3 regions of the Pseudarthrobacter sp. NPDC059871 genome follow, and region 3 is predicted to be linked to each of the others. Evidence: riboswitches for the same ligand, from Rfam matches in the RefSeq annotation. Region 3 holds a riboswitch; each other region holds the start of a gene.
What was found. Region 3 has a riboswitch for cyclic di-AMP ahead of ACFV4R_RS11670 (LysM peptidoglycan-binding domain-containing protein). Riboswitches for the same ligand answer to the same signal wherever they lie in the genome.
Positions count from the first base shown of each region.

Region 1 (3,266 bases), on a different contig from region 3:
GCTCGAAGGAAACGGTGGCAGTAGGTGCCGCGGTGACGGCGAGGGCCGTCTGGGCCGAACCCGACTCGGTGGATGCCGAGACACCCGCGGTGGTGTCCGCGACGGCCGGCAGGCCCATACCCAGAACGAGGCCGGAAGCAGCTGCAACTACTGCAGCCTGGCGACCCACTGTCCCGGCATTGGCACTAACAGCCTTGGACACGGCGCCCAAAGGGTTGGTACGAACCGTTTGCGCACGGTGGCGCGCAGCATTATGGCGTGAAGACACGAAGGTAGCCTCTCCCAATGCCTGCGAGGTGAGCTGTCGGATTCGGATGGGAGTCACCCGGCCACACGGCTTCCAAGGAAGCTTTCGTGACTTAACCCCAAGGCCTTCGAAACAAGAAGGCCAAAATTGGTTCCCCCGCCCCTGCCAGACGATGAAATGCGAACGGACCTTGAGCGGTGGCAGAGTTAGGCAATCCACTCAAGAGCGTCAACTTCGGAAAAGTTGACGCGAGTTAGACGGTACAGCAGTTTTGTTTGAATGTCACATTCAGGTCACGGCGGGTCACGGCCATTCGAGAGTCCACCATCATTTGGCTAGAGCCAGCCGGTGGGGTCGACGACCTCGCCGTTGACCTGGACTTCAAAGTGGAGGTGGCAGCCGGTGGAGGCGCCAGTGGTCCCGCTGAGGGCTATGACGTCACCACGGGAGACGGTTTGGCCCTCGGTGACGTTGAACGACGACAGGTGGTTGTAGGTGGTCTCCAGGCCGTTGCCGTGGTCCACCACCACCCTGTTGCCGCCGCCGTACTGGTGCCAGCCCACAAAGGTCACGGTTCCGGTGGCGGCAGCCATCACGGAGGTTCCGCACTGGGCAACATAGTCCTGCCCGCGGTGGAAGTCGCCAGTGCCGCCGGTGATGGGGCTGACGCGGTAGCCGAACGGCGATGCCGTGGCCATGGTGGCCAGCGGGGCCCCCAGGGTACCGGCGGATGCAGCCCGGGAGACCGATCCTGCGGACTGGGCGCTGAGCAGCTGCTTGAGCTTGCCGTCAGGGTCCGCCTGGGTCACGACGGCGGAGCGGCTGAAGTCGATCTGGGCGCCAGCTTCTGCGGAAATCGCGGGCTGCGGCGTCACCGACGAGGCGGCAACGGCACCGGTTCCGCTGGCGTCAGTCGCCATAACAGGACTGGTGACGGGGACGGTCACGGTGAGCACCAGGCCGGTGGCGGCAAGCGCGATGCCGGCCTTTTGGCCGATGCCGCTGGCCGAGGCGAATTCCGTTATCTGGCGGAATGGACCCCGACGGCGGCGCGCATCACGGTGAAGATCGCGGGGGCGCGAGGTCTCGGCAGCCTGGACGGCTTCGACAGCACGCGGCGTAGCAGCGGGGCCCGCCGCGCGCCGGCGGCCCCGGGGGGTCTGCATGGTCAAGAAGGGTTCCTCTCTGGATAGCCTGCGAAGTTAGCTGTCGGATTCGGGTCAGAGAGTTCACAGACCCGGTCCGCCGTAAGCAAGCTGCGGCACAGAGAAATCCCCGGAAGGTTCCTTCACTGGAAGAGGCTTGCTGCTGACGGACTTCACCCCAAGGCAGTCCCCCGCTGCCAGTTGTGGTTCCCCCGCCTCTGCCAGTTATGACTTGGTGCTCCTGATCCGCTGGCAGAGCTCGGCTCCAGATCAGGTAACGCTTAAGTATCAACGCTTTCGTTCAACTATAGGGGCTTAAGTCCCTTAGTAACAATTCCGTTATGTTTGCGTGATCCAGCTCCCACGGGGTAAAAGCGTGGCTTTTACGGTGTCAGTTGACGGCTACGAATACGTGGGCAGCCACTTCAGGAGGCAGTTCCAGGGCGCCTTCAATGCCCGGAACACGGACGGAAATGTAGTCCCCCACACGCTCCAGCGATACCGCTGCTCCAGGGCGGATGCCGCCTTCGTCGAGCTGGGAAAGGAGTTCGGGTTCCACCTGGATGGGTTCGGCCAGCCGGCTGATGGTCACGGCAGAGGCGGGGCCGTACGTCTTCATGGCCTCCAGGAGGCTGATCGCGCCGTCGGCCAAGGACAGCTCCGGGTGCCCGCCCAGGGCGGCCAGTCCGGGAATCGGATTTCCGTAAGGAGATTCGGTGGGGTGGTTGAGCAGTTCGTAGATCCGGCGCTCAACACGCTCGCTCATCACGTGCTCCCAGCGGCACGCTTCGTCGTGGACGTAGGCCCAGTCCAGGCCGATGACGTCAGCCAGGAGCCGTTCGGCAAGGCGGTGCTTGCGCATGACCTCCGTGGCGCGTTTGCGGCCAACCTCGGTGAGCTCCAGGTGGCGGTCGCCGGACACCACCACCAGGCCGTCACGCTCCATCCGGCCGATGGTCTGGGACACGGTGGGGCCCGAGTGGCGCAACCGCTCGGCAATACGGGCCCTCAGGGCAACGATGTTCTCTTCCTCCAGCTCCAGGATGGTCCGAAGGTACATCTCCGTAGTGTCGATCAGATCCGTCATCCAGCTCAGCTCCTCGAGCGCAATACCCTGCGTTGTTCCGCGTTGTCCCACACGGCCCGCCGCCATGCGGCGCGACATAGTCCGGAGGCAAGCTTAGCCTATTTTGACTTTGTCCTAATAGTTGCAGGCTCCACGTTCCCGTGTCTCAATGTTTGGACTTTGGCGGCTCCGGCTCCCGCGCCTACGCCTGTTCAGGCAGAATGGGAAAGGCCTGTATTGCAGTCACTGCCGACTGTCGGGTGGCGTTATCCGCCCGCCCGGCCAAAGCCACCTCCCCGCCGACATTGGAGCCCCCGTGAGCGAAACCAGCATCACTATTCCCGCCGACCTCCTGCCCCGGGACGGACGGTTCGGAGCCGGGCCGTCCAAGGTCAGGCAGGAACAGATCGATGCGCTCTCTGCGGCGTCGAAGACCATCCTGGGCACGTCCCACCGGCAGGCCCCCGTCAAGAACCTCGTGGGCTCGGTCCGCGAGGGCCTCAGCCAGTTCTTCCGCGCGCCGGAGGGTTACGAGGTCGTCCTCGGCGTCGGCGGTTCCACCGCGTTCTGGGATGTTGCCTCCTTCGGCCTCGTGGAGAAGAAGGCCCAGCACCTGTCCTTTGGTGAGTTCGGGTCGAAGTTTGCCGCCGCCACCAACAAGGCACCCTTCCTGGATGCGTCCTCCATCGTCACCTCGGAACCGGGCACCCGCCCGGCAGCCCGGGCCGAGGCCGGCGTCGACGTATACGCCTGGCCGCAGAACGAAACCTCCACCGGCGTCGCCGCTCCGGTGAAGCGCGTAGCTGAT
Region 1 covers NZ_JBHWJV010000009.1:60,289-63,554, reverse strand. The annotation lists gene ACFV4R_RS13155 (C40 family peptidase) at 1-202, opposite strand, end outside; cyclic di-AMP (ydaO/yuaA leader) riboswitch at 273-470, opposite strand; gene ACFV4R_RS13150 (M23 family metallopeptidase) at 583-1,413, opposite strand; cyclic di-AMP (ydaO/yuaA leader) riboswitch at 1,424-1,667, opposite strand; gene ACFV4R_RS13145 (metal-dependent transcriptional regulator) at 1,784-2,479, opposite strand; gene serC (phosphoserine transaminase) at 2,775-3,266, shown strand, end outside.
Region 1: another riboswitch for cyclic di-AMP. It lies ahead of ACFV4R_RS13150 (M23 family metallopeptidase); the one in region 3 lies ahead of ACFV4R_RS11670 (LysM peptidoglycan-binding domain-containing protein).

Region 2 (3,266 bases), on a different contig from region 3:
CCTCGATTGACGAGAAGCTGAACGAAAAGTCCTACATCGTTCCGGGCCTTGGGGATGCGGGAGACCGCCTGTACGGCATCGCCGGCTAACCGCATCGACCGGGCGGAGGGCCTTCCGCAATATGGGGTCCGGCCGTAGCCTGTGGCAATGGACTGGAAACTTGAACTCGTGTTTGTCCCCGTGTCCGATGTGGACCGCGCCAAGGATTTCTACGTTAACAAGGTTGGTTTCAACGCCGACTTCGACGAACGCCCGTCGGAGTCCATCCGCTTCGTGCAGCTGACCCCGCCCGGCTCGGCATGTTCCATCTGCATCGGTGAAGGCCTCACGGACGCTCCTCCGGGTACAGGCTCCAACCTCCAGCTGGTGGTCAGTGACATCCAGGCCGCCCACGACCACCTGAAGAACAACGGCGTGGACGTCAGCGATGTGGACGTCCAGGACTGGGGTCATTTCGTGTACTTCGCAGACCCCGACGGCAACCGCTGGGCCGTCCAGTACATCCCGGGACGGTAACGGCACGTTCTGGCCCCCCGGACCACGACGCCTTCGCGGTATTTCGCCGCCACGGCGAAGCAGGTGCCAATCCGCTCGGCGGCCGGAGGGTCAACTCCAAAAACTGCTACCTCGCACGCATGGCTGCGGAGACGACGACGGCCGCCGCTGAACCGGGAAGGTTCGGCGGCGGCCGGTCGGAAGGGCCTCAGCCAGTGCGGGTTCTTAGTACCAGTTGTTACCCAAGTGGAAGTTCAGGGCGCCACACGGGGACTGGTAGCGCTCCTTGATGTAGTTCAGGCCCCAGTTGATCTGGGTGCGGTAGTTGGTCAGGTAATCGGGACCGGCGCTCGCCATCTTCTCGGCGGGCAGAGACTGCACGATCCCGTAGGCGCCGCTGCTGGCGTTGGTAGCGGTGGTGGTCCAGTCGGACTCCTTGGTCCACAGGGTGACCAGGCACTGCATCTGGTCCTGCGCCCACCCGTAGCTGGCCAGCTGGCCGGATGCGTAAGCCTGTGCGCCGGCAGGGTCGTTGACGGCGACGACGGGGGCAGGCTCGGGAGCGGGGGCCGGAGCAGGCTCGGGTGCCGGTGCCGGTGCCGGTGCAGGCGCTACAGCCGGGGCAGGTTCTGCCGCGGGTGCGGGTGCCGGTGCTGCCTCCTGGGGCTGCACCTTGAGTTCGGCGGGCGCGGACGCGGCCGGGTTCGAGCGGATTTCACTCTTCTCGATGCTCATCTGGGAATCGGCGGCAGCCGGGGACTCGGCACCGGTGGCTGCCACGCGGGAAAATCCGTCCGTGGCCTGGCCTGCGGCGCCGACGCCTACCAGCATCGCTGCGGACACGGCGAGGACCGCCGCGCGCTTGCCGAAGGCAGACTTCTTGCGGGTTTCAGGCTGCGCGCTGTGGCTGGGAGCCGATTTTGGGCGTGGTTTTACCGTGAATTTAGACATGTTTGATTCGCCTCTCACACCTGCGGAGTTAGCTGTCGGGTTCGGATGAGGGCATCCGGCCGCACGGCAAATACACGTGCTGGCTTAACCCCAAGGGCAGTACTGCGTTGCCCGGGACGTGGGTCCCCCGCCTCTGCCTCAGTTCAAGCGAAATCCGGGAAGTGGCAGAGCTTGGCGTCATCCGGATATGCGGCCCGAACGGGAACCGCACCATATCGACGGTACAGGAGAGCGGCGCTTAAGTCACATTTAGGTAACAGACATCACGACGTCGGCGCGTCGCCTTGGCGAATTCAGGGCACGGTTGGCAGACGGAGCGCGAACTCCGTCATCCCCGGCCGTGATGTGACCGTTACCCGGCCTCCGTGCGCTTCCACGATGGACTGGACGATGGAAAGGCCCAGCCCGCTGGTGCCCTCGGCAACGGCCGCGCCGGCCTGGTCGCCGCTGCCCTTGCGGGCCGCGTCTGCGCGGGCGAAGCGTGAAAAGACGTGGTCCACGAAGTCCGCCGGGATGCCCCCGCCGTCGTCCGTGACCGTTACGACAGCGGCGCCGTCCGGTGCCGTACTGACGCCGGCAACCACGGTGGTTCCGGCAGGGGTGTGTTTGCGGGCGTTGGACAGCAGGTTCATGAGCACCTGCCGCAGCTGCGCGCCGTCCCCGTGGATCAGCACCGGCTCCGCAGGAAGATCCAGCCGCCAGGTGTGGCTGGGGGCCATGACCTTTTCGTCGCTGACGCTTTCCACCACCAGCTGCGTCAGATCCACCTCGGCCAGCTTGAGCGGCTGGCCCTCATCCAGCCGCGCCAGGAGCAGCAGGTCCTCCACCAGTGCCGTCATCCGCTCGGACTGGCTCTGTACCCGGGCCAGCGATTTCTGACCGTCGGGTGTGAAGTCCTCGGTCATCCGCATCAGCTCGGTGTAACCACGGATGGCGGTCAGAGGGGTGCGGAGCTCGTGCGAGGCATCCGCCACGAACTGGCGCACCTTGGTTTCGCTCTTCTGCCGGGCTTCCAAGGCGCTGGCCACGTTGTCCAGCATGAGGTTCAGTGCATGCCCCACACTGCCCACTTCGGTGCCCGGGTTGGAGTTCGACGCCGGCACCCTGACGGCGAGCGCCACCTCACCGGCGTCAAGGGGCAGCTCAGACACCCGGGTGGCAACCTCGGAAAGTTGTTCCAGGGGTTTCATGGTGCGGCGGATCAGTACCGTCCCCACCAGGCCGATCAACAGCAAACCGCCCAACGATACGAACACGAAGGTCCACACCAGGGACCTGAGGGTACTTTCCTTGGTAGCCAGGGGGAGTCCCGTGACCAGGACATCGCCGGAGTTTGTTTGGACCGCGATCAGCCGATAGTCACCGCTGGACATTGAACGGTCCACCGGCTGGGAGTTGGCGTCGAGTGCAAGGAGCGTCTCCTTGTCCTCCGTGGACAAGGGTTGGCGGGTGGTGTCCGAGGCGAGGAAACCGCCGGAACTCACCTGGCCGTTGCGGATGCTCGCGTTCACTGTGCCGATTCTCTGGCCCCTGGCGTCCAGGGGGTCCCGTCCATTGAAGCCGCCAAACGGCGGGCGGCCGGGGTTGTCGGCAAGGTTTGCGGCCTGGCTGAGCTGGTCATCGAGCTGCCGGGTCAGGAAGGCGTCCATCGATGCGTAGCTCACGATGCCAACGGCGCCGCAGATGGCGATGAGCAGGGCCATGGCCAGGGCGATCAGCCGGGTACGCAGGTGCCAGGTTGCCGGCCTGAGCCAACTCCGGGCGTAGGGAGCTTCTGAAGTGGCCATGGCGAGCTACTCTGCCGGCTTGATGACGTAGCC
Region 2 covers NZ_JBHWJV010000004.1:229,386-232,651, forward strand. The annotation lists gene upp (uracil phosphoribosyltransferase) at 1-89, shown strand, start outside; gene ACFV4R_RS07910 (glyoxalase superfamily protein) at 148-516, shown strand; gene ACFV4R_RS07915 (hypothetical protein) at 721-1,446, opposite strand; cyclic di-AMP (ydaO/yuaA leader) riboswitch at 1,450-1,606, opposite strand; gene ACFV4R_RS07920 (sensor histidine kinase) at 1,740-3,233, opposite strand; gene ACFV4R_RS07925 (response regulator transcription factor) at 3,240-3,266, opposite strand, start outside.
Region 2: another riboswitch for cyclic di-AMP. It lies ahead of ACFV4R_RS07915 (hypothetical protein); the one in region 3 lies ahead of ACFV4R_RS11670 (LysM peptidoglycan-binding domain-containing protein).

Region 3 (3,266 bases):
CCCTCGGCATCCCCACCACCCGTTCCCTCGCCGTCGTGGCGACAGGACGGCAGGTGCGCCGGGATGACATGCTGCCCGGCGCCGTGCTTGCCCGGGTGGCCGGCAGCCACCTGCGGGTGGGCAGTTTCCAGTATGCGCGGGCCACGGAAAACACGGAACTCCTGCGCCGGCTGGCGGACCATGCCATCAGCCGCCACTATCCGGATGCCGCCGCGGAGGAGAACCCCTACCTCGCCCTGTACCGGGCCGTGGTGGCGGCGCAGGCCTCGCTCGTGGCGCAGTGGATGCTGGTGGGGTTCGTCCACGGTGTGATGAATACAGACAACATGACCATCTCCGGTGAAACGATAGATTACGGCCCCTGTGCCTTCATCGACGGATTCAACCCGGCCGCCGTGTACAGCTCCATCGACGTCGGTGGCCGGTATGCGTACGCCAACCAGCCGGTCATGGCCGAATGGAACCTGGCCCGCCTCGCCGAAGCCATGCTGCCGCTCATCGACGAAGACCAGGAGGCGGCGGTTCCGGTGGCCGTGGAGGCGCTGGGCGGGTTCCGGCGGCACTACAGTGCGGAGTGGTTTGGCGGCATGGCCACCAAGCTGGGCCTTGTTGCGGGGAAACCGGAAACGGCGGCAGCCCAGGAGGTCTCTGACCTGGTGGACGGCGTCACCGGCATCCTCAAGGACGACCCGGTGGACTACACGCTCTTCTTCAGGAACCTGGCCAAGGCTGCCCGGGGTGACAGCCGTCCTGTCCGTGGGATGGTCATGGACCTGGCTGTGTACGATGCCTGGGCCGAACGCTGGCAGAAGCTGGGGCCGGATGCCGGGCTGATGGACAGCACCAATCCCGCGTACATTCCGCGGAACCACCTGGTCGAAGAGGCGCTGGCAGCGGCTACCGGCGGGGACCTGGATCCACTGCACGGCCTGCTGGAAGCGGTGACTGCGCCGTACAGCGAACGCCCCGGCCTGGAGCGGTACGCCGAGGGCGCCCCGGAGGACTTCGGGACGTACATGACCTTCTGCGGCACCTGAACCTGGCAACCAAGCAAAAGGGCGGTAACCGGGATATCCCGGCTACCGCCCTTTTTGCAGCTCTATGAGCTGGACGCTACCTGCTCAGCAGGGCTAGGCGACCCGTACGTAGGAGGCTGCACCAACCCAGCTGACGGAGTGCACCTGGGTCTGGCTGCCGTTGACGCCGCCGCTGACCATCTGGCCGTCACCGGCGTACACGCCGACGTGGCCGGCAGAGATGACCAGGTCACCCGGGGCGGGAGCGCCCACCACGGTGCCGTACTGGAAGAACTGGCCGGGAGCCAGGTCGCCTACTGACTTGCCGACGGCTCGCAGGGCCTTCTCCACCATGGCGGTGCAATCCTGGGTGACGCCAACCTGGCCGTAAGCGTTGGCGAGGATGGCGGCGCCGGTGCCCGAGCCGGTAGCCGCAGGCGTTGCGGAGGCGTAGCCGAGGTTCATGCCGGTGTTGGCGGGAGCCGCGCTTGCGGTCTGCACCGGTGCTGCTGCCGGAGCGACAGCCGGAGCGGCCGGGGCTGCGTATCCGGCGCCGGGGATGGCAATCTGGTCGCCCGGGTAGATGATCGAGGAAACGTCGAGGCCGTTGGCTGCCAGGACATCGTTCAGGCCAACCCCGTTGGCGGACGCAATGGCGCCCAGGGTGTCGCCGGAAACAACCGTGTGGACGTTGCCGGCAGCGGCGGCGGGTGCAGCGGCTACGGGCGCGGCAGGAGCCGAGTATGCCTGGACGTTAGTGGTTTCGGTGCTGTCCGGGCCGGTCACGCCTGCATGTGCCGGAGCTCCGACGCCGAACGCAATGCCGGATGCTGCGGCTACCGCCAGTGCCGGGCGTCCGAAGGTCCGGGCCTGGGCCTTGGCCGTCACGGCCAGGCCCTGCAGTGCGATGGAGCCGGCCGGAGTAGCACGGTGACGGGCGGTGGTGAAATTTTTGGACACGGTTGATCGCCTCTCCCATGCCTGCGGGGTGAGCTGTCGGGTTCGGGCTGGAGATGCCCGGCCGGTAGCGCACTTCGTCAGGGACGGAAGGCGATATCGACTTAACCCCAAGGCTTCAATGAAGCCGCGGAAACTTGGTTCCCCCGTCCCTGCCAGCTGGAAAGCGATTGAATCCCGGTTCAGCGGCAGGGCTCGGCAAGCTGAGGGGAATGTCCCGCTTGGGAGGGACACGTGTACGACCATAACCCGACGTTCACCCGATTGTCACATTTGGATAACATACGAGGCGGTCCTCTCGGATGGGGCCACCGTCCGGAGGGCAGCCCGGCACGCCGCCGTGACCTCGGATGATGCCCGGTGCCTAGCCGGTCTGGCAGGCCTCCGTAACAAAGTCATAAAGTTGCGCACGCAACGGACCGTCCGCAGCCACTTTCAGGACACCTTCCCGGCTCCCGACGGCAACGGTGAGGGGCAGCAGGGTACCCACTTTGTCTTCCGCCACAGCGTGCGGATCGCACCGGGCGGGACGCACCCGCAGGGCCAGGACCGTGCCGGGTTCCCCCGACCGGACCGTCACGTTCCGAGGCCACGGCTCAGCCCCAGGCCCGGGCCCGGCCTCCGCCAGCAGGGGAGTGCCGCCCACGCTGTGCAGCGTGAGGGACGGAGTCTCTCCGGGAACCGTCTGACGTGGGCTGACGCGAAGGCGGACGACGGCGGTGCGGCCGTCCGCCGCTACCTCGAGTTGCGGGTCCAGGCTTAGCCCGGCCACCTTCGCGGCGTCGGCGGCCAGGCAGAGCTCGGTATTGTTGCGCGGCAGCACGCCGAAGGGATCCGGAGCCTGGAGGGTCAGCGTGGCCGGTTGCTGTCCCGCCGCAGAAACGGAAACCCTGGCGCTGGCCTGCGAGGATGCCGATGCCGGGGCGGCGCAGGCCGGGGGTGGAAGCTGTGCGGGCACGCTCTTGGGCTGGTGCGGCGGAAGCTCCAGGCCGCCCGCTTGTGGCGTCCACTCGATGTCCCCGTCGAACAGCGCGGAACTGACCCGCGCCAGGTCCACCGTCAGGGGACCGTCAGTGGTGTTGGTGAGCTGGAGCAGGATGGCGTGCTGCCCGTACTGGTCGCGGGACTGGTTTACCTCGATGGTGACCGGTCCGGGGGCGGCGGCAGCGGGGGACGCTGCCGGGGTGGGCTGCTGCGGGGTGCAGGCCGATACCGCCAGTACTGCTGCGGTCAGGAACGGCAACCGCAGGCGGGCGGGTGCCCGTCCTGCTGTCCGTGCGGAGGCAGGGCCGC
Region 3 covers NZ_JBHWJV010000007.1:205,638-208,903, reverse strand. The annotation lists gene ACFV4R_RS11675 (YdiU family protein) at 1-1,037, shown strand, start outside; gene ACFV4R_RS11670 (LysM peptidoglycan-binding domain-containing protein) at 1,131-1,976, opposite strand; cyclic di-AMP (ydaO/yuaA leader) riboswitch at 1,980-2,152, opposite strand; gene ACFV4R_RS11665 (hypothetical protein) at 2,338-3,266, opposite strand, start outside.